Regions from separate parts of the Companilactobacillus sp. y65-5 genome, predicted to be linked through region 2. Evidence: predicted binding sites of a transcription regulator. Region 2 holds the regulator's gene; the other holds the start of a gene.
What was found. Region 2 encodes HrcA, which represses chaperone genes, less so after heat shock. Its sites were predicted from a motif close to TTAGCACTCNNNNNNNNNGAGTGCTAA; they were not measured.
Positions count from the first base shown of each region.

Region 1 (16,365 bases), on a different contig from region 2:
GACGATGCTCAAGATAATTGTTCCACTACTGATACCAGCGTAAGAGATACTCTCAGAAGAGTAGGGGCTAGGCACAAGGATGAGTATGGTACTAGCAAGTACGATCCCTAGAATAAAATGATAAACTCGGGAATGGTGATTTTGGATCAAGTATTCCATTCCTTTGGAGAACAGTACCATTGCAACGGCGCCACCAATAGCAATTGGTAAGAAAACTCCAACGATATCAAAGTTTTTGAAGCCATTTAACATTGGTGTATATAATCCAAGTATCAATAACAAATTAGACGGGCTAAGTCCAGGGACCAACACTCCTAATGCTATCAACATCCCAGCAATCACGAATCCTAAGAAATTTGCGGGAATGGTACCGAATATTTTGCTCATAAAGAATAGGAACAGTCCACCGAAGATCAACATGAAAAAGAACCACATAACATCAACCATATCACGACGGCTACGTGAGGTAGAAGCGCGGATAAGGGATGGCATGGTACCGATGATTGCGCCAGCGAATCCCCATAGTACGATCACCTGATAATGTTCCAATAAAAACTCTAAGGGCTTAGACAATAAGCCGATTCCAATGATTCCACCAATACCAACTGGTAGAAAATATAAAAAATCAACCTTAAAATTCTCTCTAATATGTGCCATAAAATGTAGTAATCGTTCATAAATACCAAGTATGGCTGCCAAGACTCCTCCAGAGACACCGGGTAAAATAAACCCAAGGGCAATTATGACACCCTTAAACAACCGGATGAAAAAATTCTCTTGTCGTTTGTTCTGCATATTTTTCTCACAATTTTTTTATTTAGAAATTTCAGAGTATCAAAAATATTATGACATAGCAATTAAAATACTATTGCATGTCCTCAAGTTCCATCGATAATTCAGTCCAGTCATCCTCTAAACTACTTTGTTGTGACTTATTTTCTTCGAGTTCTTTTTGAAAGTCGGCTAGTTTAGTATACGATGACAAGTTCTCTTCTTTAGCCATTTCCAATTGAATCTGTTCATTACGCTTATCTAACTCAGAAATTTGATTTTCCAATTCTTCAACTTGACGTTTTAACTTACGTTCTTGTTTTTGTTGTTCCTTGGATTGTTGATACTTAACCTTCTTTTCACTGACAGTATTACTTTCTTTGACCTCATCAGTTGCTTCTTGCTTCTCAGTAGTCTTCTCGAGATAGTAGTCATAATCACCGAGATAAGTCGTACTTCCACTGGAGCCGATATCGATTACTCTATCGGCAAGTGTATTCAATAGGTAACGGTCATGTGATACGAATAAGACTGTTCCGGCAAAAGTACTCAGAGCGTCTTCCAAGACTTCCTTACTGTCGATATCCAAGTGGTTAGTCGGTTCGTCCATTACTAGAAAGTTGTCGTGTTCCATTGATAATTTGGTCAAAGTCAATCGGGCCTTTTCTCCCCCAGATAATCCGGCAACGGGTTTCAAAACGTCATCACCACTGAATAAGAAAGAACCTAAAGTATTGCGGATTACTTGCTCATCCAATAGGGGATAGTGATCCCAGATTTCATGCAAGACATCTTTTTGTGGATCGAGATTATTTAAGTTCTGATCGTAATATCCGATTTGAACATTGGCGCCAAACTGATAAGTTCCCTTTAATATCGGTATCTGACCGAGAATGGTTTTGAGCAAGGTAGACTTACCGATACCGTTAGGTCCGATGATACCAACCCGTTCACCTTTTTTGACATCCAAATTTATTGGTTCAGACATAACTTGATCTTTTTCATATCCGATGGCGGCGTCCTTGATCAATAGGACATCATTACCACTTTCCTTGTCGATCTGAAATGAGAAGTGAACCGAACCTTGATCAGAACCGGGGCGATCCATAATTTCCATTTTTTCCAACTTCTTACGGCGACTTTGGGCCATCTTGGTGGTTGAAGCACGGACAATATTTTTCTGGATATATTCCTCAGTCTTTTTGATCTCAGCTTGTTGTTCTTCATAATGTTTCCATTCTACTTCTTGGTTCTTTTTCTTTTCTTTCAAATAAAAAGTATAGTTACCAGAGTAGTGGATTGAGGAATGATGATTGATCTCAACAATCTCTGTCACGACTTTGTCCAAGAAATACTGATCATGGGAGATGATGACTAAGGCTCCACGATAGTTCTTCAGATATCCTTCTAACCACTCCACAGTATCAATATCCAAGTGGTTAGTTGGTTCATCAAGTAGCAATATATCATGATGTTCTAGCAACATCTTTGCCATTGCTAGTCGTGAACGTTCTCCACCAGATAGCGTAGATATTTTTTCTTGCCAGACTTCTTCCTCAAAGCCAAAACCTTTGAGAACACTTCTGATTTCGGATTGGTATCCGTATCCATTCTCTTGTCTAAAAGTATTTTGGAGTTGATCATATTGTTTTAAGATCTGGTCATAATCACTGACCGAGTTATCGGCTAATCTAGTTTCTAGCTCGTGCATTTGTTTTTCTTGCTTTTTGAGATATTCAAATACTTGTTCCATCTCATCAAAAATTTTATTGTCACTATTCAATCCTGAATCTTGAGCTAGGTAACCAATATTTGTGTCTTTTTTTAGGGCAATGTTGCCACTGTTATAATTTTCTTGATCGGAAATAATCTTCAATAGTGTTGATTTACCAACACCATTACGACCAACGAGTCCGATTCTACTGTTATCTTGAACTTCAAAACTTACGTTAGAAAAAAGTTTTTTCGTTCCGAAATTTTTGGTTATGCTTTGGGCTTGTAATAAAATCAAGTTAATAAACTCCTTTGTATATTCACAATTTTATCATTAATTAGAATTTTCTGCCTTTTCTAGCCGTAAGCTGTTGCGTTTTTTGTTAATATTAATTACTATTATAGTTAGTGAAACTACGCACATAACGGTGGGATAAATATGACAAAAACAACAGTACCAAACGCAACTATTAAGCGTTTACCAATTTATTATCGATACTTCCAATTCCTAAAGGATGAAGGTACCAAAAAAATCTCTTCAGGTGAACTATCTGAAGGTGTAAAAATTGACAGTGCAACTATTAGACGTGACTTTTCATATCTAGGTGCACTCGGTAAGAGAGGCTACGGCTACGATGTTAATGAACTAGTAGCTTTCTTCAAAAAACTCTTGAATCAAGATAAGAGAACCAACGTTGCCTTAGTCGGCGTTGGTAATTTGGGTAATGCCTTATTAAATTATAACTTTTCTCGTACTAATAATGTGAGAATTGCCGCAGCTTTTGATATTGATGAATCAATCGTCGGCACTGTTAAGAGCGGTGTGCCTGTTTATCATGTCAATGAATTGAAGGAACAGCTCAACTTGCAACAAATCGACGTCTGCATTCTAACTGTATCATCTAATGCAGCACAAACAACAGCTGATTTATTGACAGAGGCAGGAGTTAAGGGAATTCTTAACTTCACACCTGTGATCATTAATGTTCCTAACTCGATTCGTGTTCACTATGTTGATTTAGCGAACGAATTGCAAACGCTGATTTTCTTCTTAGATCGTGATAAGTCACTAGAGGAAGAACAGAGCGAGGATCAATAGAGGCAATACAAAATTGGAGGGTATTTGCATGAGTGAACCATTATTTTTAAAACCGGTTTTTCATAATAAGATTTGGGGCGGACGTCGTTTAGAAACTCAATTCGGCTATGACATCCCTGATGGTGATATTGGTGAGTGTTGGGCCATCTCCGGCCATCCTCATGGTCGCTCTGAAGTGAAGAACGGTGAATTTGCAGGTCAATCTGTGGAGGATTTGTGGAACAGTCATTCAGAATTATTTGGCAATCCCAAGGGAAGAGTTTTTCCTTTGCTCACAAAAATCCTAGATGCCAACGCTAGTCTTTCTGTTCAAGTGCACCCAGACAATGAATATGCTTGGAAACATGAACACGAATTAGGTAAGACTGAGTGCTGGTATATCATCGACGCTGAACCTAATTCATATTTAGTCTATGGACATCATGCAAAAACCAGAGAAGAACTAGACCAAATGATCGAGTCAGGCGACTGGGATCACTTATTGAGAAAAGTTCCTGTTAAGCCGGGTGAATTCTACTATGTACCGAGCGGGACTGTCCATGCCTTAAATAAAGGCATCATGGTACTTGAGACACAACAAAGCTCCGATACGACTTATCGTTTGTACGACTATGATCGTGTAGAAAAGAGCACAGGCAAGAAACGTGAATTACATATCAAACAGTCAGAGGATACTATCACAGTACCTAATGAAGATCCAAAACTAGATATTCAAAGCAAAACAGATGGTGAAAATAAATTTACTACTTTCGTTAAGCCACCAATATCACCCTACTTCTCAGTTTACCGTTGGGAAATAAAAGAACCAGTGACATTGCAACATGACATTGGTAAGTATACGTTGGTTTCAGTTCTCAATGGAGCAGGTCAAATCTCTGTTGATGGCACTGACTACGACTTGAAGAAGGGCGATCATTTGATCGTACCTGCGACAGTTGATTCATGGAATATCAGCGGAGATCTAGATATTATCGCTTCAGAATCTGGTGAAGATTAATAAAATACAGAGCACCTCGCTATTTACCTTATTCGTAAATAGCGAGGTGCTTTTATTGTCTAAAATAAATATAATTTTATTTAGTTGGTGGTTTTTCTGATGTGATTATATTTATATTTAAATTAATTTATCGAAAATTATTAATATTATTTTAATATGATTAAATTTACAAAAGTCTGCTATAATAAAAACCGACGTTTTAAGGGGGCATTAAATTGCAAAAGCAAAAGTTTTTTCGGCTTAGTCTAGGCTGGCAAATCATTATCGGTCTAATTCTAGGTATAGTTCTAGGACAGATTTTCTATCACAACAAGGGCGCTATAACAGTCATGCAAAACATCGGAACGATGTTCATCTCGCTGATCCAAATGATCGTCTTGCCTATTGTTATTTCATGTTTGACGGTTGGTATCGCCAATATGGGTGATATCAGAAAATTAGGCCGTATCGGTTTGAAGACTTTGGTGTACTTTGAAGTTATGACTACTTTGGCTATTATTATTGGTATTGTCGTTGCTAATATCACGCATCCGGGATCTTATATCAACATCCATGAATTGAAGGGTTCAAGCATTTCACAGTATACTGCCTCTGCCACCGCCGCAAAGCACTCAGGTATCTGGTCAGTCTTGATGAGTATCATCCCAACTAATATTTTTGCGGCAATGGGTAAAGGTGACATGTTACCAGTCATCTTCTTCTCAGTTTTATTCGGTTTAGGAACGGCATCACTCGGTAAGGAAGGTAAAATAATCACTGACTTACTGAATGCTGTCGCTAATGTAATGTTTAAAGTAACGAATTGGGTCATGCGTACGGCTCCGATCGGTGTCTGTGCGTTAATCGGTGTAACAGTCGCTGAGATGGGATTCGATTCTCTGAAGCCGTTAGCATTGTTTATCATTATTGCTTATGCAACTATGGCATTCTTCGTTTTCGTCATCATGTATTTTGTCGGTAGACTATTCCATGTAGATTTCTTTGAATTATTTAGAATCATCGAGAACGAATTTGTGCTAGCATTCACCACTGCCAGTTCTGAGGCCGCTCTACCTAAGATGATGGATAAGATGCAAAAATATGGAGCAAGTAAGGGTATCGTTTCATTTGTTATCCCTACTGGCTATACGTTCAACCTTGATGGTTCAGCTATTTATCAGTCGTTGGCAGCCTTGTTCTTGGCACAGGCATATCATATCAACTTATCGATCGGTCAACAGATCACGTTGATAGTTGTCTTGATGCTAACTTCAAAAGGTATGGCAGGTGTTCCAGGAGCTTCATTTGTCGTTCTCTTGGCCACTGTATCGACGATCGGTGTTCCTATGCAAGGATTAACATTTATCGCTGGTATCGACCGTCTAGTCGATATGGGACGTACCGCAGTTAACGTTGTTGGTAATTCACTCGCTACGATTATTATCGCTAAGAGTGAAAATGAATTCGATGACGATAAGCGGCAAAAATACGTTTCTGAATATAAGCGCGGAATGTAAAAAAAATAGTGAAAATCTCTTTAATGAGGTTTTCACTATTTTTTTATCTCATGCTGATCATAACTACTAAGGTATTCATCACAAGATGACTCCCGGCACTAACGTAAATATTTTTTGACTTGTAATAAATAAACGAGAACCATAATCCCATGGCGACGTAGACTAAGAATCTAGTATCTTGATGCATGAAGGCGAAGAAGAGCGCAGAGATCAATGCTGCCCAATAAATATTAGTCGGCTTGATCAGGTTGGAGAAAAAGACACGTCTAAAAATTATTTCCTCCATGATCGGTGCACAGATGAGGACGTAGGCTAAGTAATATGGATAGGCGTGAATCAGCGTCAGCATTTGTAGCGTATTAGCTGAATCTGTCGATGCATGGAAGAGCTGCTGATCAACGAAGCCAATGCCTAATTGGATGATCAAGGCTCCGACCGTACCGACGATGATCCACTGTAACTTGTGATTCAAGTCGGTAGGTTCTTCTAGTTCGTTTGGAGAACTTTTTTGAGTTAAAAAAATCATAGTTCCCGTAGCCAAAATTGCTGCCAAAGTCAAAATAATAAAATAGGCTGAACCGGTTAGCTTGATTAGTGACAAGAACGATCCAATAAAGAGCAGGACTACGTATGTGGCGAGTGTTAAAAATTGATTTGTTGAATATTTCATAATTTCTCCCGTTTTTTCTAAAGGTAAATACTTGCATGTTCACAATAAAATGTTAATATAAAACATGTGATTAGCACAACAGAACATGGAGTGCTAAATTTAAAATAAATATTAATCATCGGAGGCATTCAAATTGTTAAAACCACTTGGAGACAGAGTTATTGTAACAGTCGATAAAGAAGAAGAGAAGACAGTAGGTGGCATTGTTCTTGCAAACAACGCTAAAGAAAAGCCACAAACAGCTGAGGTTGTTGCTGTGGGTGAAGGCTCAATAACAGAAGATGGAAAGACATTACCAATGCACATCAAGGTTGGCGACAAAGTACTTTTTGATAAGTATGCTGGCTCAAATGTTAAGTTTGATGACACTGATTATTTAATCTTACACGAAAAAGACGTTATGGCAATTGTTGAAAAATAATAGAAACTAAATGAGAAGTTAAAAAAACAAAATTTATTGGAGTGTAAAAGTATGGCAAAAGAAATTAAGTTTTCAGAAGATGCACGTTCAAGAATGCTAGATGGTGTTAATAAACTAGCTGACACAGTTAAGACAACTATCGGACCTAAAGGTAGAAACGTTGTTCTTGAAAAGAGTTATGGTTCACCGGAGATCACAAATGATGGTGTTACTATTGCTAAGAGTATTGAGCTAGAAGATCATTTCGAAAATATGGGAGCAAAACTTGTTTCTGAAGTTGCTTCAAAGACAAATGATATCGCTGGTGATGGTACTACTACTGCTACTGTCTTGGCTCAAGCAATCATCAAAGAAGGTATGAAGAACGTTACTGCTGGTGCTAACCCAGTTGGTATCAGAACAGGTATCGAAAAGGCTACTGCAGCTGCTGTAGATGAATTACATAAGATTTCACACAAGGTTGCTGGTAAGTCAGATATCGCTCAAGTAGCCTCAGTTTCATCAACTAGTGAAGAAACTGGTAAATTGATCGCTGACGCTATGGAAAAAGTTGGTAATGATGGTGTTATTACTATCGAAGAATCAAAGGGTATTGATACAACACTTGATGTTGTTGAAGGTATGCAATTCGATCGTGGATATATTTCACAATACATGGTTACTGATAACGACAAGATGGAAGCAGACTTAGACAATCCATACTTATTGTTGACAGATAAGAAGATTTCAAATATTCAAGATATCTTGCCACTATTACAACAAATCGTTCAACAAGGTAAGTCATTGTTGATCGTAGCTGATGATATTGATGGTGAAGCATTACCAACACTTGTTTTGAACAAGATTCGTGGAACATTCAATGTTGTTGCTGTTAAGGCACCTGGCTTCGGTGATCGTCGTAAGGAACAATTACAAGATATCGCCACATTAACTGGTGGTACAGTGATTACTTCAGATCTTGGACTTGAACTAAAAGACACAACAATGGATCAATTAGGTCAAGCTGGTAAAGTTACAGTTACAAAGGACAGCACTACGATCGTTGAAGGAGCAGGCGACAAGGATGCTATCAACGAACGTGTTGAAACAATCAAGAAGCAAGTTGCTGAAACAACTTCAGACTTTGATCGTGACAAGTTGCAAGAACGTCTTGCTAAACTTGCTGGTGGTGTTGCTGTTGTCAAAGTCGGTGCTGCTACTGAAACAGAATTGAAAGAACGTAAGTACAGAATCGAAGATGCTCTCAATGCTACACGTGCTGCCGTTGAAGAAGGTTACGTTGCCGGTGGTGGTACAGCACTTATGAATGTTATCGAATCAGTTAAGGCTGTTAAGGGTGAAGGCGATGTACAAACTGGTATCAACATCGTAGTTAGAGCTCTTGAAGAACCAGTTCGTCAAATCGCTGAAAACGCTGGTCTTGAAGGTTCAGTAATCGTTGAACACTTGAAGCAACAAGACAATGAAGTTGGTTACAACGCTGCTACTAACAAGTGGGAAAACATGGTTGACGCCGGAATCATCGACCCAACTAAGGTTACACGTTCAGCTCTACAAAATGCTGCCAGTGTTGCTGCATTGTTGTTGACAACTGAAGCAGTCGTTGCTGACAAACCTGAACCAAAAGATGCTCAACCAGCTGCAGGCGCAAACCCAGCAGCCGGCGGTATGGGCGGTATGATGTAATCTAGCTTTACAGAACAAAGTTCCAAGCTTCAAAAAAACTTAAACAAACTACTAAAAGAGTTACTTAGACAATAACTTGAATATAAAAATGACCATCCCTATACCAACATGGGAGTGGTCATTTTTTTGTATGCTAAAATTAAGTTCAAAGTGAGGTAATAGCTATGAATCAATTGTTCACGATAGGACAGTTATCAAAATTGTTTAATATTAAGATCCCCACACTGCGTTACTATGACGAAGTTGGTTTATTGAAGCCGGCCAAAGTGGACGCCAAAACTCACTATCGCTATTATTCGACGGAACAATTTGAACGATTGAACGTCATCAAGTATTTTCGTGCCTTGAACTTATCGATTGAATCGATCAAAAAATTTTTTGATGCTAGAGATATATCTACTCTGGAGAATATTTTACGAGAGCAGCAGTCACGGGTTAACGAACAGATTCGGGTGTTGCAATCGGTCAATAAGCGAATCAATACCAGACTGACACAAGTTGAAAGTGCCGAACAAGCAGTACTGGATCAAGTGGAATTAGTCAATCTCCCAAAAATACCAGTGATATATTTGCGACAAGATTATCAATTGAGTGAAGATATTGAACTGCCATTAACGACGATGCGCAGACAATATGACTTAGACCAATCGATTTTTTTAGGTAAAATTGCCCTGACCATGAGCCGAGATAATTTGATGGCTAATAAATTTACTCAATACAGCGGTATATTGTTGATTTTGGAGTCTGGTGATGAAGGTGAAGCCACCGCCATGTTACCAGCTGGTTCCTACTTGCGGATCAGATTTCATGGGACTCACAATAATGCCGCTGAATCTTATCGTCGATTGATCAGTTTTTGTGAAGAGCACTTACTGACGATAATTGGTAATGCAGTGGAGACAGCTCTGATAGATTATGGTATTACCAACGATTATTCCAAATATGTTACGGAAATCCGTGTTCCCGTCCGATAGATGGTTGACCCTCTAGTTACTTGAGAGTTTATATTTTAATTATTGAATTTTTTATGTGAGGGATAACAATATTATGATAGGAACAATATTCAACGTAATAATGATTCTGGTAGGAAGTATCATTGGAAGATTTCTGCACAAGGGCATCAAACCAGAATATCAAAAAATTTTGACGCAGGGATTGGGTCTAGCTGCAATGGTGATTGGAGTAAATGCAGTAGTTCAGCATATGCCTTCCAGTAAATACCCAGTCTTATTCATTGTCAGTTTGGCAGTGGGCGGTTTATTCGGCCAGTGGGTGAACTTACAGGCTCACTTCGACCACTTAGTCGGTAAATTTTCAGGAGGTAACTTAGCAGAGGGATTAGCAACTGCGATTTTGCTGTATTGTATTGGTTCGCTGTCGATCTTAGGACCGATCGAAGCTGCCTTGAAGAAAGATTACACTTTCTTGTTTACTAATGGGATGTTAGATGGCATCACTTCGATCGTTTTGGCATCGACTTTTGGGCTAGGGATAGCTCTCGCAGCGATCGCTGTATTCGTTTGGCAAGGTAGTATCTATGCCATTGCATTTTTCCTACAAGGTGCCATCAATACTAGTATGATCAACGAATTAACCATCGTCGGTGGGATCTTGATTTTAGCTTCAGGATTAGGGTTGTTAGAGATTAAAAAAATCAGTGTCCTTAATCTACTCCCGTCATTATTGATTCCAATAATCGTTGTACCAATAATACAATTATTCTAATAATATAACTCGATGAAGACACCTTGTATAACTATTTTATTAAACTACGTTGACATTAATTAAAAAAAGACTAATATTATGTAACAATATAATATTGGAGGCGAAGTTTTATGAATTATGGAGTACTAGGTGCAGGAGCCATGGGCTTACGATATGGAGTTTTATTACAAGAAGCAGGATTCAATGTTGATTTTGTTGATATTTGGGATACACAAATTAACAAGGTCAAGGAACAAAATGGCGTTTTTGTTTCAAGAGATGGAAAAGACAAACACCTGGTGCCGATTAATATTTACTCTCCAGAAGAATATTCAGGTAATCCCGATGTTTGGATCGTATTCGTGAAACAAATGCAATTAGCTGACGCTTTGAAACGTGCCAGTCATTTGTTTACTAAGGAGCAATACGTTGTTGCCCCGATGAATGGTATGGGACACATTGAAAAATTAGACAATTACTTCGATACTGATAAAGTCATCAGTGGAACGGCAATGATTGCCACGGTCTTGAACGGCCCCGGCGATGTTGACTTTATGGGACCAGCTGGTTCTGGAAGTATGAAGATCGTTAATCAAAATGAAACACCAGATGAAACTACACATCAGATCGTAGAAGATTTCACTAAGGCTAATCTTAATCCAGATTTAACGACCAACTTCCAAGGTACGTTGATGGCCAAAGTTATTTTGAATTCAGTCTGCAACACATTGTGTACTATGTTCGGCATCAAGATGGGTGAATTTATTCAGGCCCCTACAACTGAGGCTTTGAGCAAACAATTGATCAACGAAGCCTTCGACGTATGCGAACGAGCAGGGATAAAATTACTCAACACTCGTGAGCAAGAGTGGGAGACGATTCAAGTAGCAGCTACCAAAGCCATGCCATTACATTACCCATCCATGTATCAGGATATGTCCAAAGGTCGACCAACGGAAGTGGATTACATCAACGGATATATTTATGAGTTAGGAGTTAAATATCATTATGAAGCTAGTACGCATGAGTTTTTGCGTAACTTAGTTCATCTATCTGAATTTGCACGAGATTTCGATCCTGATTCACTCTTAGCAACTGTCAAAGATTAATATCGCGAGAGTATGACAAACCCAGTTTGTTGTATTCTCGCTTTTTATTTATTGTGAGCACACTCGCTTTTTAATTCTTAACAATATTGATACAATATCATAGGTAAAGATGGGGGAATTTTAGATAATGAAAATACTTTTCGTTGGAGATGTTGTTGGCAATGTTGGTCTCAAGACTATTGAAAATTATTTGCCAAAGATTAAGCAGAAGGTTAAACCACAGTTGACCATCGTTAATGGTGAGAACGCCAATGGTGGTAAAGGTATCAAAGTTGACGACTATCAAAGGATTCAAGTTGCTGGAGCTGATGTCGTTACTGGTGGTAATCATATTTGGGATAAACGAGAAGTGTTAGATTTTATAGATGATCCTAAGAAGAATATTTTGCGTCCGTTTAACTTTTCGGGAGATAACGTCCCCGGACGTGGAATAATTGAAAAAAAAGTCAATCAAAAGAAAGTCTATATCATCAATATGCAAGGTACGGCCTTGATGCAGCCATTAGATAATCCTTTCTTAGCATTTGATAAGCTCTTACCAACTCTCGATCAAGATGCAGTCAAATTCGTTGATTTTCACGCTGAAACCACTAGTGAAAAAATCGCTGTCGCCAAGTATTTGACCGGTAGGGTGGCTGCTGTGATCGGTACACACACCCATGTTCAGACTAATGACGCACGAGTCTTTAATAAGCAGACGGCATACTTAACTGACGTCGGGATGACGGGTTCATATGATGGGATCTTGGGAGTAAAAGATGAACCGATAATTACACGTTTTCTCACGCAACGACCTACAAAATTCGATGTGGATGAAGATGGACGGATGCAGATCGGTTTTTGTGTGATCGACGTAAATGATCAAACAAATTATGCACGCAGTATCAAAAATTACGTAATAAGTCCTGATAATCAGAGCTTTTTAACATTCTAAATTAATAATCAAGTGGAGGGAATTTATGCCACAAAAAACTAAAGAGACACCAATGATGCAGCAATATCTGGATATGAAAGAAGAATATCCAGATGCTTTTTTGTTATACCGTGTTGGTGACTTCTATGAGATGTTCTATGACGATGCAATTAAGGGTTCGCAAATCCTTGAATTGACATTGACTTCGAGAAACAAAAAAGCCGATGAGGATATTCCAATGTGTGGCGTTCCTCATCATGCTATCCAAGGATATATTGATACACTTGTGGATAAAGGCTATAAAGTCGCTATTTGTGATCAATTAGAGGATCCAAAATTAGCACAAGGGATGGTCAAACGAGGAATTACTCGAGTAGTAACTCCCGGTACGATCATGGATGAATCAGCCAATCAAGCGACCGATAATAATTATATTACTGCCATCAATCGTCAAAATAACCGTTTCGGTCTAGCGTATGCTGACTTATCGACAGGTGAGGTGAAAGTAACATCAGTCGATAGTTCAATGGACTTGATCAATGAATTACAAAACTTAAACACCAAAGAGACGGTCGTTGACAGTAGTTTTCCACAGAAGTATTTAGACCCAATCAAAAAAATCGGTGTTTTGGTTTCTACTATCAGTAAGCTAGATGATAATTTTGCATTTGATTACAGTCATGTGACTGAAGATCTACAAGTCAGTACGGTAAAAACGCTGATCAGTTATTTGATCGAAACCCAAATGCGTTCGTTAGACCATTTGAAGGCTGCTGAAACATATAAGACAACTGCTTATTTAGCTATGGATCATACAGCTCAGAGCAATTTAGAGCTGTTCAAGAATCTGCGTACGAATAAAAAATCTGGAACTTTACTGTGGTTATTGGATGAGACTAAGACAGCTATGGGTGGACGTTTATTGAAGCAGTGGTTAGCAAGACCATTGCTCAATCAAGTTGAATTAGAAAAACGTCAACACATTGTGCAAGTATTCCTCGACAACTATTTTCAACGTTCCTCATTTCAAGATTATTTAACTAAAGTCTATGACTTGGAACGTTTGGCAGGTCGTGTGGCATACGGAACCGTCAATGGTCGAGACTTGATTCAGTTAAAGACCTCACTTGAGCAAGTACCAAAAATAAAACAAATCCTACTCGACATAGGAGACTATGACCTAGATGCTTATATTGAACAGATCGACGATGTCAATGATGTCCGTAAGTTGATTGATGAAGCAATCGTAGATGAACCACCGATATCCACGACCAATGGTGGTTTGATAAAGGAAGGTTACAATCAGCAGCTGGATAAGTATACTGATGCATCGAAGAATGGAAAAAAATGGATAGCCGAATTACGTGCTCAGGAACAAGAAGTAACTGGCATCAGTAATTTGAAGATTGGTTACAACAAAGTTTTTGGCTATTACATTGAAGTGACTAAGTCTAATATCGACAAAGTCCCAGAAGGACGCTATCAAAGAAAACAGACTCTGACTAACGCTGAAAGATATATCACGCCAGAACTAAAAGAAAAAGAAACGTTGATTTTAGAGGCTGAAGACAAATCTCAAGCCCTAGAACATCAATTGTTCGCTGATATTAGAAAAGCTGTTAAGGAACAAATTAGGCGGCTTCAAGCTTTAGCAAATGTTTTGTCACAGCTCGACGTCTTGCAGAGCTTCGCGGTAGTTAGCGAAACCTACCATTATGTTGTGCCTAGTTTTGTTGACGGTCATCAGTTAAAAATAGTCAATGGACGTCATCCGGTTGTGGAAAAAGTCTTGAGCAATAATAGTTATATCCCGAACGATGTCAATTTTGACAATGATACCGATATCCTGTTGATAACTGGACCTAACATGTCGGGTAAGAGTACTTACATGCGTCAGATGGCACTGACAGTTATCATGGCACAGATTGGATGTTTTGTCCCAGCTGAGTCAGCTGAGATGCCACTCTTTGATCACATTTTTACGAGGATCGGAGCAGCTGATGATTTGATATCTGGTGACAGTACCTTTATGGTAGAAATGCGTGAAGCTAATGATGCTTTGAAGAATGCAACCAAAAACAGCCTGATAATTTTCGATGAAATTGGACGTGGAACGGCAACCTATGATGGGATGGCGTTAGCTCAGGCTATCATCGAATATATTGATAAGAACGTTCAAGCTATGACGATGTTCTCAACTCATTACCATGAATTGACAGAGTTAGAAGGTCAACTTCCCGGCGTCAAAAATGTCCACGTTGATGCATCAGAAGAGAACGGTACGTTAGTATTTTTGCACAAGGTTTTACCCGGTCCTGCGGATAAGTCATATGGTATTCATGTAGCAAAATTGGCTGGATTACCGGATGAAGTTTTGAGCAGAGCTGATACGATTTTGAGTAGTCTAGAAGATACTGCACCTAAGGGTATCAAGGTAGATGCAGTGCCAGTCGAAAAATCAGAACCAAAAGTAGTAGAGACTGTGAAAGATTCTGATATGATCAGCGAACCGACTGACGCTCAACTGTCACTCTTCCCTGAATTAGACACTAAGCCAAAGGCTAAGCTGAATAAGGGTGAGAAAAAAGTGATGGATGAATTACAAAGTCAAGATTTGATGAGTGTTACGCCGATCGATGCTATTAACTTGTTGTATAAGTGGCAGAAAGAACTTAAATAATATTAAAAAAGAAGGTGGAAAAGTTGGGGTTGATTCATGAATTACCAGTTGAATTGAGTAATCAAATCGCAGCAGGTGAAGTTATTGAGAGACCGGCATCAGTGGTTAAGGAATTAGTTGAGAATTCAATTGATGCACACGCTACACAGGTTTTGATAACTGTTCAACAAGCTGGACTGAAGTCGATTGAAGTAAATGATAATGGCGCGGGAATTGCAGACGACGATGTTGAATTAGCATTTCAACCTCATACGACTAGTAAGATTTCTACCGATCATGATCTGTTTAATATTAAAACTTTGGGATTTCGTGGTGAGGCCTTAGCAAGTATCGCCTCGGTTTCGAGACTAACAGTAGTTACTAGTACTGATGGCAAGTCGGCTATCCGAGCTGAATTTGCCGGGAATACTTTGCTAAACAAAGAAACACATGCGCGCTCCGTTGGAACCACGATTACGGTTGAAGATTTGTTTTTTAATACTCCCGCACGACTCAAGTATGTAAAATCACTTCATACGGAATTGAATAAAATAGTCGATATCGTTGACCGCTTGGCAATGGGACATCCGGAAATATCCTTCAGACTGATCCATGATGGCAAAGACTTAGTGTGGACTTCTGGGAATGATAATTTGCAACAAACGATTGCAGGTATCTATGGGAGAACAATTGCTGGACACATGATGGAATTTGAAAATTCTGATGAGGATTATACAATAAAGGGTTACTTCTCAAAACCCGATACGACTCGTTCCAACCGTTCGTATATTTCCTTGATCTTAAATGGTCGATATATCAGAAATTATCAATTAGCTAATTCTGTAATCAAGGGCTATGGCTCCAAGTTAATGGTCGCTAGATTTCCGATTGCCGTGGTCGATATCGGACTGGATCCTAGTCTGGTGGACATCAATGTGCATCCCACAAAACAAGAAGTCCGTCTGACGAATGAGGGTCATATTGCTGACCTGATAAGTGAAGGTATTAAAAATAAGTTATCCACACAAAACTTGATACCAGACGCAGTCAAAAACTTGAATCGAAAAACAACTGTGGATCAAAAGCCAAAAATCAGTTATAAATCAGAACAGATAAGTTTTGATGAT
Region 1 is NZ_BAAJOA010000009.1:88,091-104,455, forward strand. Features, by position in the region: gene AC27FM_RS12295 (DUF368 domain-containing protein) at 1-795, opposite strand, end outside; gene AC27FM_RS12300 (ABC-F family ATP-binding cassette domain-containing protein) at 866-2,782, opposite strand; gene AC27FM_RS12305 (redox-sensing transcriptional repressor Rex) at 2,924-3,583, shown strand; gene manA (mannose-6-phosphate isomerase, class I) at 3,612-4,580, shown strand; gene AC27FM_RS12315 (cation:dicarboxylate symporter family transporter) at 4,796-6,076, shown strand; gene AC27FM_RS12320 (CPBP family intramembrane glutamic endopeptidase) at 6,120-6,746, opposite strand; gene groES (co-chaperone GroES) at 6,880-7,167, shown strand; gene groL (chaperonin GroEL) at 7,219-8,853, shown strand; gene AC27FM_RS12335 (MerR family transcriptional regulator) at 9,018-9,827, shown strand; gene AC27FM_RS12340 (DUF554 domain-containing protein) at 9,901-10,578, shown strand; gene AC27FM_RS12345 (ketopantoate reductase family protein) at 10,689-11,666, shown strand; gene AC27FM_RS12350 (TIGR00282 family metallophosphoesterase) at 11,794-12,600, shown strand; gene mutS (DNA mismatch repair protein MutS) at 12,626-15,259, shown strand; gene mutL (DNA mismatch repair endonuclease MutL) at 15,283-16,365, shown strand, end outside.
Region 1: the regulator HrcA is predicted to act here: its motif matches at 6,817-6,843, upstream of groES (co-chaperone GroES).

Region 2 (16,365 bases):
TTTTCAAATGACGAACTTAAAAATAACTTTCAGAAGATGATTGGGGATCTTACTCAAATCCCACCCATGTATTCTGCTGTAAGAGTCAATGGAAAAAAACTGTACGAATACGCTCGAGCAGGTCTTGAAGTTGAACGCCCAGAAAGACACATTCATATTTACGATTTCTACATGATGGGTGAACCACGATTCGATAGCGAATCTGGCCAACAAAAGCTCAAATTTCATGTAAAATGTTCTAAAGGTACCTATGTCAGAACTTTAGCGGTTGAATTTGGTGCTTTATTGGGAGTGCCTTCATTTATGTCCGAATTAACTAGGACTAAGAGCGCAGGTTTTAGTATCGATCAAACTTACAAGTTGGCAGATATCGAACGTATGGTAGCTGAAGGTAATTATGGATTTTTACGTACGACTGATGAAGTGCTAGCTAATATTCAGGCACACGAATTAACTGATGAGGAATGGGAAGTTCGCGTGCTACATGGTGGTTTTTTAGACCTATCAGGTTATGACACTGACAGTGTCATGAGAGTGACAAGGAATCAAGTCACAAAGGCGATTTATAAGTTCAATGCTGAACGACAACTTTGGATTCCAGAAACGATGTTATTGAATAACGATTAAGGGGATGAACTGATGGAAATTGTAAATATTAAGCATCCGTTGAAAGATAATCAAATACCTAGCTCAGATGTTGTTATGATAATGGGCTTTTTTGATGGGGTTCATCTCGGTCACAAAAAAGTTATTCAACGTGGAGTAGAGTTGGCACACGAGAAGAATCTGAAATCGGTATTGATGACCTTTGATCGTTCACCACGAGAAATATATCAACATGAAGAAAATTATAAATATATTTCAACAGTCAGTCGCAAAGCAGAATTGATTTCAGAATTAGATGTAGATTATTTATATTTTATTGAATTCACTTCCGATTTTGCTAGTTTAGCACCGCAAGACTTCGTTGATGATTACATGGTACGAATGAGAGCCAGATATATTGTGGCAGGATTCGATTATACTTATGGCAAAAAGGACGTAGCCAACATGCAGACGTTGCCAAAATATGCAAATGGTCGCTTTGAAGTAGTAACTGTACCTGAACAAACTATCGATGGGAAAAAGATCGGTTCCAGTACGATAAAGAAATTAGTGCTGACAGATCGAGTAGATGTTGCCAATAAATACTTAGGCTATACGTATCAAAACCAAGGACATGTTGTACATGGCCTTCAGCGTGGGCGTACGCTTGGTTATCCGACTGCTAATGTAGTTACTAGCAAAGAACAATTAAAGCCTTCTATCGGTGTTTATATCACTCGTATAGAGATTGATGGCGAGTGGTATCCCTCAATGACGTCAGTTGGCTATAATGTGACGTTCAAGGAAGATACCGGTGTGACGATCGAATGTAATATTTTTGATTTCGATCAAGATATTTATGGTAAGGATGTCAGAGTCGAATGGGTGCACTATTTGCGTGGAGAAGTTAAATTTGACGGAGCACAAGGATTAGTTGATCAGCTTCATCAGGACAAAATAGATGCATTGGAATATTTTAAAAATCATAAACAATAGTGGGTTCAAAAGACCTGCTATTTTCTTTGTCTGAAATCGAAATTTATGAGTTTCAATACTTGACACTATTAGTATAGATTGTTATATTTTACATTGTTAGCACTCCAATATGAATAGTGCTAAAAGGAGGACGGTAGAATGTTATCGGAACGTCAAGATGCAATCTTGAGAGAAGTCGTGCGCATTTTCACAGATACCGGCCAGCCGGTTGGTTCAAAAACATTGATGAACGCATTGCCATTTAATGTCAGTTCGGCAACCATTAGAAATGAAATGGCTGTACTTGAGGAGATAGGCTATTTGGAGAAGACACATCTTTCTTCTGGTCGTATCCCTTCAGCAATGGGATATCGTTATTATCTAGATAATTTGGTACAACCAACTACCGTACCGCAAGATATCGCAAAGAGAATCGACGAGGATTTTGGTCAAACGTATCATCAAATCGATGATATCATTGAGCAGTCGGCTAAGATCTTATCTCATTTAACTAGTTATACCGCAATTACATTAGGTCCAGAGAGCAGTACAGTTCGATTGACGGGATTCAGGATAGTACCATTGAATGCACGTCAAATAATGGCAATAATCGTAACTAGCGATAATAACGTCGAAAGTAATATTTATACAATTGATGAAAACTTTGATACAGAATTAATTGAAAAAATCGTAAGAGTAGTTAATGACAAATTAGTCGGTCAACCTTTACCTAAGGTATTACGAATGCTACATGATGATATACCTGCTATTTTGTCTGAGTATATGTATTCAAACAATGGATTGATCGATATGATAGATCAGTTGTTCAAAAAAGCTGGCTCAGAAAAATATTTTGTTGACGGTCAATTGAACCTGTTGAATTATGCAAATAATGAAGATCTATCAGAAGTTCAATCGTTGTTCTCAATTATTAATCAAAGTACAGATTTGAAAAAATTACTTGATCCATGCGATTCCAATGATGGAATCAGAGTTCGTTTAGGTAGTGAGTTAGGTTCAGACGCACTGAAGAATTATAGTATTATTACAGCAAACTATGATGTTGGACATCATGGTAAGGGAGTAATCGCATTGTTAGGTCCAACGACGATGCATTATTCACAATTGATAGGCTTGTTAGGTGAGTTCAGACAAGAACTTGCCAAACGTCTGATTGATTATTATTCAAGGTATGATGATTCTTGATATTTAGGAGGAAGTAATGGCAGATAAAGAGAAACAAGAAGATGTAAAAGCTTCTAGCGAACAAACTAAAGAGGCACCTAAGACTGAGGAGAAGCCAAAGGCAGATGCCAAAGTCGAAAAGAAGGATGCTGAAAAAGTAACCAAAGTTGATCCTAAAGATGCAAAAATAAAGGATCTTGAGGCTAAAAATTCAGAACTAGAAGATAAGTTTTTGAGAAGCCAAGCTGAAATTCAAAATATGAATAATCGTCATAAGAAGGAAGTGGCTGGCCTACTCAAATATGACGGTCAAAAGTTGGCTACCGAAATTCTTCCAGTTCTTGATAACTTAGAACGAGCTTTGGCAGTTGAAGTTAGCGATGATGCTGGCAAACAGCTGAAGAAGGGTATCGAAATGGTTCAACAACACATGGTCAAGGCTTTGACTGATAATCGTGTAACGATTATTGACAATGCTGGTGAAAAGTTCGATCCAACAGACAGTCAAGCTGTACAAACTGTCCCAGCTGATGATGATCATGCTAAGGATACCGTTGTTCAAGTGCTTCAAAAAGGTTACAAACTAGAAGATCGTGTTCTTCGTCCAGCCATGGTCGTCGTAGCACAATAGATTTAGATAACAAATTAATTAAATAATTAAAAAATCAAAAGAGGTTTATATTTATGTCAAAAGTTATTGGTATTGATTTAGGTACAACTAACTCAGCAGTTGCTGTACTTGAAGGTGGATCACCAAAGATTATTGCTAACCCTGAAGGTGCAAGAACTACTCCTTCTGTTGTTGCTTTTAAAGATGGTGAAATTCAAGTTGGTGAAGTTGCAAAGAGACAAGCAATCACAAACCCTGACACAGTTTCATCAATCAAGAGACATATGGGTGAAGCAGGATACAAAGAGACAGTCGCTGGCAAATCATATACACCACAAGAAATTTCAGCTATGATCTTGCAACACATCAAGAAGTTCTCAGAAGACTATCTTGGCGAACCAGTTACAGACGCAGTTATCACTGTTCCTGCATACTTCAATGATTCACAAAGACAAGCTACTAAGGATGCTGGTAAGATTGCTGGTTTAAACGTTCAACGTATCGTTAACGAACCAACAGCTTCCGCATTAGCATACGGTCTTGACAACGATAAGGGTGATGAAAAAATCCTTGTTTATGACCTTGGTGGTGGTACATTCGATGTTTCTATCCTTGAATTAGGTGATGGTGTTTTCGAAGTTCTATCAACAAATGGTGATACACATCTAGGTGGAGATGACTTCGACCAAAAGGTTATTGATTGGTTAGTAGAACAATTCAAGAACAAGAATGGCGTTGACTTATCACAAGATAAGATGGCTCTACAAAGACTAAAGGATGCTGCTGAAAAAGCTAAGAAAGACTTATCAGGTGTTACACAAACATCAATCAGTCTTCCATTTATTTCATCAGGTGCTAATGGTCCACTTCACATGGAAGAAACATTGACACGTGCTAAGTTTGATGAATTGACAGCTGATCTAGTTGAAAAGACAAAGATCCCAGTTGACAATGCTTTGAAGGATGCTGGATTGTCAATCGGTGAGCTTGACAAGGTCATCTTAAATGGTGGTTCAACTCGTACACCAGCTGTTCAAGATGCTGTTGAAAAATGGACTGGTAAGACACCAGATCATTCAATCAACCCTGACGAAGCTGTTGCACTTGGTGCTGCAATTCAAGGTGGTGTTATCTCTGGTGATGTTAAAGACGTTGTTCTACTTGACGTTACACCACTTTCATTAGGTATCGAAACAATGGGTGGCGTGTTCACTAAGTTGATCGATAGAAATACTACTATCCCAACAAGCAAGTCACAAACATTCTCAACTGCTGCTGACAATCAAAGCGCTGTTGATATCCATGTCCTACAAGGTGAACGTCCAATGGCTGCAGACAACAAGACATTAGGTCGTTTCCAATTGACAGATATTCCTGCTGCACCACGTGGTGTACCTCAGATCGAAGTTAAGTTTGATATCGATAAGAATGGTATCGTAAATGTTTCCGCTAAAGACCTTGGTACTAATAAGGAACAAAAGATTACTATCAAGAGTTCATCAGGTTTGAGTGATGATGAAATCGATCAAATGATGAAAGAAGCCAAGGAAAACGAAGCTGAAGATACTAAACGTAAAGAAGAAGTAGACGTTAGAAATGATGTTGAACAAGCATTATTTGCTACTGACAAGACTCTTAAGGATATCAAGGGTAAAGTTTCTGACGATGAAATCAAGAAGGCTGAAGACGCTCGTGATGCTTTGAAGAAAGCTCAAGACTCTGGCGATATTGAAGACATGAAGAAGAAACGTGACGACTTAAATAAGATCGTTCAAGATCTTTCTGTAAAACTATATCAACAAGCTCAAGGTGCTGAACAAGCTGGCGGTGATGCTGGTGCAACCGGTGCTGACAATTCTACAGATGGTAAGAAGTCTGACGATGGTACAGTTGATGGAGACTTCGAAGAAGTAGATCCTGATAAAGACAAGAAATAATAAATATTAATTCGTGATAAAGAGCAGTCATTTTAATTACTACACCAACAATGGTATAGTATTAACAACTGCTCTTTTGAGCATAAAAGATAAAATCGGACAATTAAGTCCAGGTCGACACAAGGGTGATTTTTAAATGGCAGATAGAGATCCATATGAAACTTTAGGCGTTGATAAAAACGCATCTGAAGATGAAATTAAAAAAGCTTTCCGTAAACTTTCTAAGAAGTATCATCCAGATATCAACAAGGATCCCGGTGCTGAAGATAAGTTCAAAGAGATAAACGATGCTTATGAGACCTTAAAGGACCCTCAAAAACGTGCTGCTTATGATCAATACGGATCAGCCGGCATGAATAACGGTCAAGGTTTCGGCGGATTCGGTGGTGGAGCTGGCGGTGAACAATTTGGCGGCTTCGAAGATATCTTTAGTCAATTCTTCGGTGGTGGTACTGCACGACAAAGTCCTAACGCGCCAAGACAAGGCTCAGATTTACAATATCGTATGGATTTAACCTTCGAAGAAGGTGTCTTTGGTAAGAAGACTGATATTTCTTATGATCGTGAAGAAATCTGTAAGACTTGTGATGGTAGTGGGGCAAAACCTGGTACTCATCCTGAAACATGTTCTAAGTGTCACGGTTCAGGTTATGTTGAAGTAGATCGTCAAACTCCACTTGGCCGTATGCGTACAAGAGTTGTCTGTGACGTCTGTGGTGGTACTGGTAAAGAAATCAGAGAAAAGTGCAATATTTGCCATGGTAAGGGTAAGGTTAACGAAAAACATACTCTTAAAGTTACCGTTCCTGCAGGTGTTGAAGATGGTCAACAAATGCGCTTAGATGGTCAAGGTGAAGCTGGTGAGAACGGTGGTCCTTACGGTGATCTATATATCGTCTTCCACGTTTCAGCAAGTAAAGAATTTCAACGTGATGGTGCGACAATTTATTCATCAGTGAATATCAGTTTCCCTCAAGCAGCGTTGGGTGACGAGATTCAAGTCAATACTGTTCACGGACCAGTTAAGTTGACTGTGCCAAGTGGTACACAGACTGGTACGTCATTCAGATTACGTGGTAAAGGTGCTCCAGTACTCAATAGTAAGAATATCGGTGATCAAAAAGTAACCGTTAATATTGTTACTCCACGCAAGATGTCTGGTGAACAAAGGGATGCTCTAAAGAAGTTTGCGGAAGCAGGCGGAGATAAAGTCAAAGAAAAAGATAGTAACTTTTTCAATAAATTAAAAGATGCTTTTAATGGTTAAATTTAAAAAGTCGCAATTTATGGTTGCGACTTTTTTGATATATTTTGGTAACTTATCTATGATGGTGGTATTACAATAATTAGTGTAAAATAGATAAGATGAGAATTAATTCATATATGATAAATAATTGATAGAAGGGAAATATTTATGAATCTGGATCTCGATAAATTAAAAGAACGACAAAAAAGAATTCGTAATTTTTCTATCGTAGCGCACATCGATCATGGTAAATCAACAATTGCCGATCGTATTTTGGAAAAAACACATACCGTATCAAAACGTGACATGAAGGCTCAAATCCTTGATGATCTTGATCTTGAACGTGAACGTGGTATTACGATCAAACTGAATGCTGTTGAGTTGGAATATACGGCCAATGATGGCAAAGAATATATTTTTCATCTAATCGACACACCGGGACACGTAGACTTCTCGTATGAAGTTTCTAGATCATTGGCTGCCTGTGAGGGTGCCTTGTTAGTTGTTGACGCTGCTCAAGGTGTTGAAGCTCAGACATTAGCTAATTCTTATTTAGCAATCGATAATGACTTGGAAATCGTACCAGTTATCAACAAAGTCGATCTTCCTTCAGCTCAACCTGAAAAGGTTCAAGAAGAAATCGAAGAGATGATTGGTATCGATGCATCTAATGCCATTATGACTAGTGCTAAAACTGGTTTAGGTATCGATGAGTTATTGGAACGGATCGTCAGTGATGTACCCGCTCCAGAAGGTGATATCGATAAGCCTCTCAAGGCTTTGATCTTCGATTCAGTATATGACAGCTATCGAGGCGTTGTCCTCAACGTCCGTGTCCGTGAAGGATTGGTCAAGGTCGGAGACACGATTGAATTGATGAGTAACAAGAAGAAGTTTGAGGTGACTGATGTCGGTGTTATGTCGCCTAAGGCAGTTTCTCGTGACTATTTGATGGCTGGTGATGTTGGCTATATTACGGCAAGTATCAAGTCAGTTGTTGATACTCAAGTCGGTGACACGGTGACCTTAGCTGACGATCCGACTGATGAAGCACTAACAGGCTATCGCCAGAGTACACCTATGGTTTATGCTGGTATGTATCCTGTTGACAATGGTAAGTATGAGGACTTGCATGAGGCTCTAGAAAAACTAAAACTCAATGATGCCGCATTGGAATACGAACCTGAGACTTCTCAAGCGTTAGGTTTTGGATTCCGTGTAGGATTCTTAGGATTACTTCACATGGACGTTGTCCAAGAGCGTCTCGAACGTGAATTTGATCTTGACCTGATTATCACTTCACCGTCAGTAGATTATCACGTGACGACGACTTCGGGTGAGAATATCGTCGTTGATAATCCAGCAGAGTTACCAGATGCTTCGGAGATTCAAGAGGTTCGTGAACCCTATGTTCGAGCTGAGATCATGGTACCTGAGGACTATGTGGGTCCTGTAATGGAATTGTGTCAACGCAAGCGTGGTCAATTTGTTACGATGGATTATCTTGATAAGTATCGAGTTAACGTGATTTATAAGTTACCACTTCTCGAAATCATTTTTGACTTCTTTGATGACTTGAAATCTAATACTAAAGGTTACGCGTCATTGGATTATCGGGTTGAAGAATACGAGCCAAGTAATCTAGTTAAGATGGATATCCTACTCAATGGTGAACCGGTCGATGCCTTGAGTTTCATCGTTCATAAGGATTTTGCTTATCAACGAGGACGTGATATCGTATCTAGATTGAAGGAAGTAATCCCACGTCAGATGTTTGAAATCCCAGTTCAGGCTGCTATCGGTAACAAGGTTGTGGCACGTGCCACGGTGAAAGCCTACCGTAAAGATGTTACAGCTAAGTTATACGGTGGAGATCGCACACGTCGTGACAAACTTCTGAATAAACAAAAAGCTGGTAAGAAACGAATGAAAGAAGTGGGAAAGGTTTCGATCCCACAAGAAGCATTCATGTCAGTACTTAACTTGAACAAAGGTAAATCAGACGACTAAGCAAATAACTAAAGAAAAAATAAATAGACTCCTATAATAGAAATATTATGGAGTCTATTTTTTTATCTTTGGAGGTAGATAGTATATGAAACAATTTGATGCAATAGTTATCGGCGGTGGACCAGCTGGTTTGGCGGCGGCTTACGGGCTTAATAGTGCCCAAAAAAGAGTAGCAGTGATCGAAAATTACCAATGGGGTGGAACTTGTCCCAATCGTGGTTGCGATCCTAAAAAAATGTTGCTCAGTGGTGTGCAAGCACGAGATAGAGCTGTTCAATTGAAGGGAAAAGGATTTGGTGAAGTTCCCTTTGTCCGGTGGTCAGAGCTGGAAGCATTTAAAGACACGTATACTGACAAAGTTCCAGAGGGTAGTCGTAATGGCTTGGTCGCCGCAGGTATCACTGCAATCGATGGTAGTCCAAAGTTTATTTCTGAGAATCAGTTAACCGTGAATGATGAAGTATATCAAGCAGATAAGTTCGTTATTGCGACAGGACAGCGTCCAAGTAAGTTAAATGTCAAAGGTAATGAATATTTACTGACGAGCACTGATTTTATGAATCTAAAAACAATGCCAAAGAAAATAACTTTTATTGGCGCAGGATACATCGCATTCGAACTTGCGACTATTGCGAGTGCAACTGGGGCAGAAGTCCATATTGTTCATCATAATCAACGTCCTTTAAAAGAATTTGATGCTAGTTACGTGGATGAATTAGTCGAGCAATTGCGGAATCGTGGAATCAAATTTCATTTTGATATTGAAACAAAGTCGATTGCTAAATTTGGTGAACAGTATGTTCTAGACGCTGGAGATTATAATATCGTAAGTGATTTGATCGTTGGTGCTACCGGCCGCGTGCCCAATGTCGATAATTTGGACTTGGACAAGGCAGGAGTAGAATTCTCGAAGAAGGGTGTCAAAACCAATGGTAGATTGCAAACAACTAATCAAAATATCTATGCTATTGGCGACGTCGTAGATAAAAAGGAACCTAAGCTGACACCAGTCGCAGGTTTTGATGCTAGATATGTTGCTAATATTATCAATGGCAAGTTGAATCGAGATATTAGTTACCCAGTTATACCTACACTAGTCTATGGTTCTCCGGAATTAGCCAAGGTGGGAATCGACCCTATTGAGGCAGAAAAAAACCCTGATGACTATCACGTAGTCGATCAGGATTTGACAAAATGGTTTACTTATTATCGTACTAATGAGCCAGTGGCAAAGGCAAAGGTTGTCTTTGATAAGAACAAGCAAATAGTTGGCGCTACATTGTTGAGTAATGAAGCTGATGAGGTCATTAATTATCTAACACTTGCTATCAATAACCATCTCACACATGCTGATATCGTTGATACGATCTTTGCATATCCAACTCCCGCCAGTGATTTGCAATATCTAATCTAATTACAACAACATCTCAACTAGTTTTTGTAAGTCGTGCTTTTCTGGTATTTCTGGCAACATATTGATGTCAAACAAAGCTTGATCTTTGTATTCTTTGACCATGACTTGTGACGCATCGACACCATTATCGATGACTTCTTCGGCTGTTTCAGCTAAGGCATCATTTCCAGTTTTTCCGGCTTCGGCGATCTTGTTCATAAAATCTGGGCCTTTTTTACCTATGGCAAAAATCACTGGTAGTGTGAATTCACCACTTTGGAGCATGTATAGTGGTCCGAATTCGTCTTCTGTTGTGTTGATTCCTACTAGATCAAGGACTTCGCTCTTAATTTGATAGGCGATACCGATAGTTCTGCCAATTTGACCTGCGGATTCCACGATAATATCAGACGCGTGGGCAGCTTGTGCTCCAAAACGGCAAGCAAACTCAAACATAATGGCTGATCGTCCTTCAACTCGTTTGATATACTCGCCAATATCTTCAACTGGTTTGACCATCTGTTCGTCAGCTAATAATTGTTGAGTTGTAATCTCTTGAATCGCATCAATTTTACCTTGCAGTGCCTCATCATCAGCTGAACATTTACGTAGTTCCACATCGATCAAGTCAGAGAAATATTCGACCATGAAGTTCAACTTTATAGAGTCTGGTCCAGCTTGATGGCGACGCATCATTTCATTTCTAATATAAAACATTTGCGTGGCTGCTGCGGCTGACTGTAGAGTGTTGTCGCGTAGGTTATCGGTTTCTCCAAAGCTAGAAAACAAATAAAAAAAGGCGCTATGTAAGAAACGGCTGGATTTTAAAAAGCCACTGGCTTCAGAAATAATGTCGTCTTTATTTAGCTCGATTAAGCGGAGAATATAATCTTCAAGATTTATTAGTTTGGGATTAAGATGCTCGAATTGTTCAAATGGTGATGCCATTGTGATTGATTCTCCTTACTTAAATTTATCGACTTCAACTTCCAAATTTTCTGCGATCGGTAAGAAAACTGAACTGAAGAATTTTTGAGAGTTGAATTTCTTTTCTTGTTCGATGATGTCGTTAGACTTTTTCCATGCGTCATTACGCATGATGGTGGCTAGATTTTTGCGAAGCGTCTGCAGGTGTTTTTTTAGTTTAGCATCTTTAGCGCCATAAACCTGTATATAGAAGTAAAGTATCTCGTTGAAAGTATTGTCCAGTACATAGAAAAAAGTATTGCGCATCTCTGATAAATTCATCATTTGCGGGAATAATTTATCTTTTAAAATTTGTTCCTTCGTGAATGAACTGGAGGAAGTAATGATCGAGTTGACCTGACTCATGTCAGCAATGTAGCTAGAATAGTGTTCAAGTTGATCTTTTTTCAGTGGAACTCCTAATTTTTCTTTGAGCTCCGTCTCATTGAGTGGAGTAAGTTGTTTCAATGTTAGATTTTTGACTTCTAATCGCTCATCGGCTAATTTTTTCTCGATTTCTTTGAGGATAGACTGGTTTTCATTCAGATACTTCATTACAGTGGGCCAGATATGATCGTTGAAGGTGTCATTGAAGTGATTGAACATATCGTCAGTATAGACATCAAGAACTTTTTTCTCAGGTGAAAACTCTTTGACATGCGACTGGAATTGAATGACTAGTGGCATCCCAGTGCGATCATCTGGATTACCTACTAGTATCCCAGTGTCCTTACGTTGTTGGTTCTCCCAGTCCTTTAATTCATTCAAGTCTAGAAGTCCCAATGGCATCAAGGTTATCTCTGAATGTGTGCACAAAATTTGTAGTGCAAAGGGAGTGATCATTTTTTGTGTTTCAGTAAATGATTTTAAGGTAACTCGAAGTTTTTTTTGATTATCAAGGTGGTCTTCTGGGTCAGCGTAGAAGGCGGAGGACTGGATCGGTGAATTCTCGAAGCGACCGCTCATTTGTTTCTTTAAATCATCGATATCCATTACTTTTCTTCCTCCACAGCGTAAATTTTTTTGAGTTCGTTAAGTTTGTCTATACCATCTTTGGTAAGTGTGGCAGACTTCAAAGTGGCAGTAGCCAGTGCGTAGTTTGTGATCTCTTCTAGTTTTAGGTCGTTGAACCAGTTCTTACCTTGAACTGCTTCGATAGTCTGATATAGCATTGATTGTTTGTTTAACTGACGATTGGAAGTAAAGTAATTGCGATTTACGTCGTTTAATAATTGATAAATAGATTGTTCCATGCTTACATTTTCAGCCATAACTAATTCTCCATTCTGATTACTATCACTTATATTTTATATTACTTATATTCTAGCCTTTTTCGGGTTAATTAAAAATTAGTAAAATTCCTAAGTTAAATTAATCTCTTGCAGTAGTATTATAAAATAGTAATAGAATCAATCTATCGGAGGAATATATTATGGAAAAACAAATTTTAGTAAGTGGACTACATTGTGCGAACTGTCCAAAACACATTGCTGAAATGATCAAAGACGCAAAAGGTGTTGAGAAGCTCGAAGATAATATGGACAAGATGACTTTGACGATCTCTGGAAATGAAGAATTAGATATAGATGAAATTAAAGCTGATTTAGCAAGTAAACCATTCAAGGTTGAGGAAATAGCTTAGTGAATTCTGTTACTACCAAAAAAGCTCAACTTTTAGGAGTTGAGCTTAATTTAATTTCACTATTGTTCAGTAGTATCAGTCCAGTTCTTAATAAGTTTTCATTAGTCAGCTTGAATCCAGTAGTTGGAGCATTATTTACTAGTGTATTTGCGGCAATTTTCAATTTAATTTTGATATTTGTGATGTATCATGATTTTTCTATCGTCAGGAACAAGTGGGTGATTGCTTTAGGATTATCCAACGCTGTTGGAGTGATTTTACAATACATCGCCTTAATGCTATTGAGTCCTGTTACTGTCACTCTGATAGCTAGGATATACTTGGTCTATATCTTTGGATTATCCTATATATTTTTAAAAGAGAAATTAGTAAAGTGGGATTATCTGGCTATCATCATGTGTATTGGTGGCTCAATATTTGTTTCAACAGGTCGTATTCAAATCGACAGTATCTTAGGAATAATTTGTGCTTTTATTTATCCGTTAATGTATGCCATAAATAATATCATCGCCAAATATTTGGTTGAAGATAATAATCCCGGGAACGTTTTATTTTATAATCATTTAGTTTCAGCAATATTATTGTTTGTCTATGCTTTGATCATCCCGGGAACCTTTGGTGGAATTGAAGCTAAGGCAGTAACATTCAATTTCTTCGGTGCTTTTTTCAATGGATTTTTATCGCTATTATTGTTTTATACGAGTCTAAAGTTCATTACAGCTGGAAAGGCAAATATCGTTCGGGCATTGGGTCCGATAGTTGTGATCATTTACTCTTACTTTTTCTTTCCCATCCAAATTACAACAAACATAATTATCGGTGCGTTACTGTTGATCACTTCAACAGCCATCGTTACATTTACACGTGCTGATACCAATTGATCATCTAAGCCTGAATTGCGCTCAGGCTTTTTTGTTGTCTAAATATTTCTTAGGGCTTTCACCAATTCACTTATGTGGCTAAATAATCCATAATTAAATTATATAATTTACAAGTATTTATGTAATATTGGAGGCACCATTTATGGAAAAACTATACGATCAGTACAATAGGATTCATGATTATGTGAGATTGTCGATTACTGATAGATGTAATCTTAGATGCGTCTATTGTATGCCAAAGGAAGGGTTGCCGTTCTTTCCAACTGATAAGGTTTTATCACAAGATGAAATCGTGCAAATGATCCAAAATTTCTCAGAAATGGGTATCTCCAAAGTTCGTATTACTGGTGGTGAACCACTATTAAGAACGGATGTTGTAGAAATAGTCCGTCGAATCAAGGCGGTTGAGGGGATTGAGGACGTCTCAATCACCACTAATGGATTGTTCCTCGCTAAGAAGGCGCAGGCGTTAAAGGATGCTGGATTAGACCGTTTGAATATTAGCTTGGATACCTTCAATCCTGACCGCTACAAAGAAATAACTCGGGGTGGAAATATCCAACAAGTACTAGATGGAATCGAAACAGCCGCTAAATTGAACTTTAAAAAAATAAAATTAAATGTTGTATTAATTAAAGGTCAAAATGATGATGAAGTATTGGAATTTTTGAATTATACTAGAAGTAATAATGTAAACGTACGCTTTATTGAATTTATGCCAATTGGTAACTCAGAAAAAACTTGGAAAAAAGAATATGTTGGACTTGATAATGTATTTAAAATTTGTGAGGAGAACGGACTAGAATATTCGCCGATTGAATTGAAGGGTAATGGCCCATCAGATAATTATCAGATTAAAGGATTTGAAGGTAGCTTTGGTTTGATTCATCCGATTAGTTCTAAGTTTTGTGAAAACTGTAATAGGTTACGTGTTACAGCTGATGGTTATATCAAAGCATGTTTGTATTGGAACGAAGAGATAGATATTCGTAAAGCTATACCCGACAAGGACGAGTTCAGGCGTTTGATTCAGAAGTCGTTAGATCGTAAACCTCTGAATCACGAGATGGCCATGGACGAGTCTGATCGCATTATTGATAAGGCACCAACTTGGAGACATATGAGCCAGATTGGTGGATAAATTATAAATTAACGACCGAAAGGCGGATATGTATCATGACAACAGAAGAAATGGCAGATCAAGTAAAGGAATCCTTAATGGACGTAATCGATCCAGAATTAGGAATCGACATTGTTAACCTTGGATTGATCTATAAAATTGATATAATAGATAGTAAATGTATTGTAACAATGACTTTAACGACTATGGGGTGTCCTTTAGGGGATTATTTACATGATGAGATTGCCGACGCAGCTGAACGTGTCGACGGTATTGATACTGTTGATATTAATTTAGTCTGGGAACCTGCTTGGGATTTGAGCATGGCAAGTCGATTCGCACGGATATCTCTAGGTATATATGAATGATGGCAAAACTTTGGAGTGTTAAACGTGAGAGAAATTAATATAGATGTATTCATAAAGAGACGTAAGGAACTTAAATTATCACAAGTTAAACTTTGCGAAGGAATTTGTACGCAGGCTACTCTGAGTAAATTTGAAAATAACGGACGTGTACCTTCACTGACGATTCTAAATAAGCTCTGTGCGCGATTAGGATTGATGGTAGATGATTTGTATCAAGACTCAACTACTTCTACGGCTAAGATTCGCGATAACTTGAATCACGCAGAAAAAGAGTTGATGATGGAGAACTACCAAGAAGTTATCAATCTTCTTTCAGAGATCAAACCAGAAAAAATTGAGTTTATTCCGTTGAAGACCCAATTTTACTACCTTCGTGGTTTACTAAATGCCCTAACTAATCAACAACCAGTTGATATTCTATTTGATTTCTCGCAAATTCTAGATGACTTGGATGATAAGCATCAATCCATCTACACTCAATTGGCCTACCTAGGTTCAGGTGTCATGTATTCGCGTGAGAACCAAAATGAAAAAGCTGATTTTTATTTTGATAAAATTTATCAATTTATCGAATCTTATCATCACGAGCCGGTCAAGGATTCTGATGATGAGGATGATCATTACTTGAAGATACTAACTCTGATTTTCTTTACATCAGAGTACTACGCTACTAAGGGCGATGTTGACTTGAGTAATAAATTGGTTAACATGGGTATCGATCTCTGCTCTGAATATCACGTGACTTATTATTTACCAAGATTAAAATTACAAGCAGCACAAAACGCTATCAACGAAAACAAATCTAGTATTGAGATCAATCGCTTGATGAACGAAGCACTAGCATTTGCTCACATCAATAATAACCAAGTGGTAGAAATCAGAATTGCGGCTATGAGAACTAAATATGAAAAGAGCCATAAAAAAGAAGAAGCCTAATGGCTTCTTTTTTGTCTCTAAAATTCAATTAAGTGATGGTGGATGGCATAACGGACTAAGTCAGCACGTGTATCGAGAGCAAGTTTACGAATTATGTTCGCTTTATGGGCCTCGACAGTCTTGGTAGAAATAAACATCTGAGAAGCAATCTCCTTGTTAGAATATCCTAAGGCAATCAAAGGGAAAATTTCTTTCTCACGCTTCGATAGGCCGTTATATCCCTGCAAATCAACTTCGACGCCGTCTGAATTTATTTCTTGGACGTCTGACTTAGTTATCATGATATTTTTGTCGATGTAATTTTGACCATTGGATAAGGACTTTAAGGCCTTGAGTAGCTCATCATCAGGCGAACTCTTGAGAATATAAGACATGGCACCATTGTGGATGGCACGATTGATATATTCTTGTTCCTCGTGCATGGACAGTATCAAGATCCGTACGTCTGGATATTTATCGTGGATTCGCTGCGTGGTAATCAGACCACTCTCACCAGGTGGCATGCTCAGAT
Region 2 is NZ_BAAJOA010000001.1:424-16,788, forward strand. Features, by position in the region: partial or broken gene truB (tRNA pseudouridine(55) synthase TruB) at 1-627, shown strand, start outside; gene ribF (riboflavin biosynthesis protein RibF) at 640-1,581, shown strand; gene hrcA (heat-inducible transcriptional repressor HrcA) at 1,720-2,766, shown strand; gene grpE (nucleotide exchange factor GrpE) at 2,783-3,376, shown strand; gene dnaK (molecular chaperone DnaK) at 3,430-5,292, shown strand; gene dnaJ (molecular chaperone DnaJ) at 5,429-6,559, shown strand; gene lepA (translation elongation factor 4) at 6,707-8,548, shown strand; gene AC27FM_RS00040 (dihydrolipoyl dehydrogenase family protein) at 8,634-9,962, shown strand; gene AC27FM_RS00045 (polyprenyl synthetase family protein) at 9,963-10,889, opposite strand; gene AC27FM_RS00050 (hypothetical protein) at 10,905-11,900, opposite strand; gene AC27FM_RS00055 (hypothetical protein) at 11,900-12,178, opposite strand; gene AC27FM_RS00060 (heavy-metal-associated domain-containing protein) at 12,340-12,549, shown strand; gene AC27FM_RS00065 (DMT family transporter) at 12,549-13,430, shown strand; gene moaA (GTP 3',8-cyclase MoaA) at 13,573-14,571, shown strand; gene AC27FM_RS00075 (metal-sulfur cluster assembly factor) at 14,607-14,918, shown strand; gene AC27FM_RS00080 (helix-turn-helix domain-containing protein) at 14,952-15,854, shown strand; gene AC27FM_RS00085 (response regulator) at 15,872-16,365, opposite strand, start outside.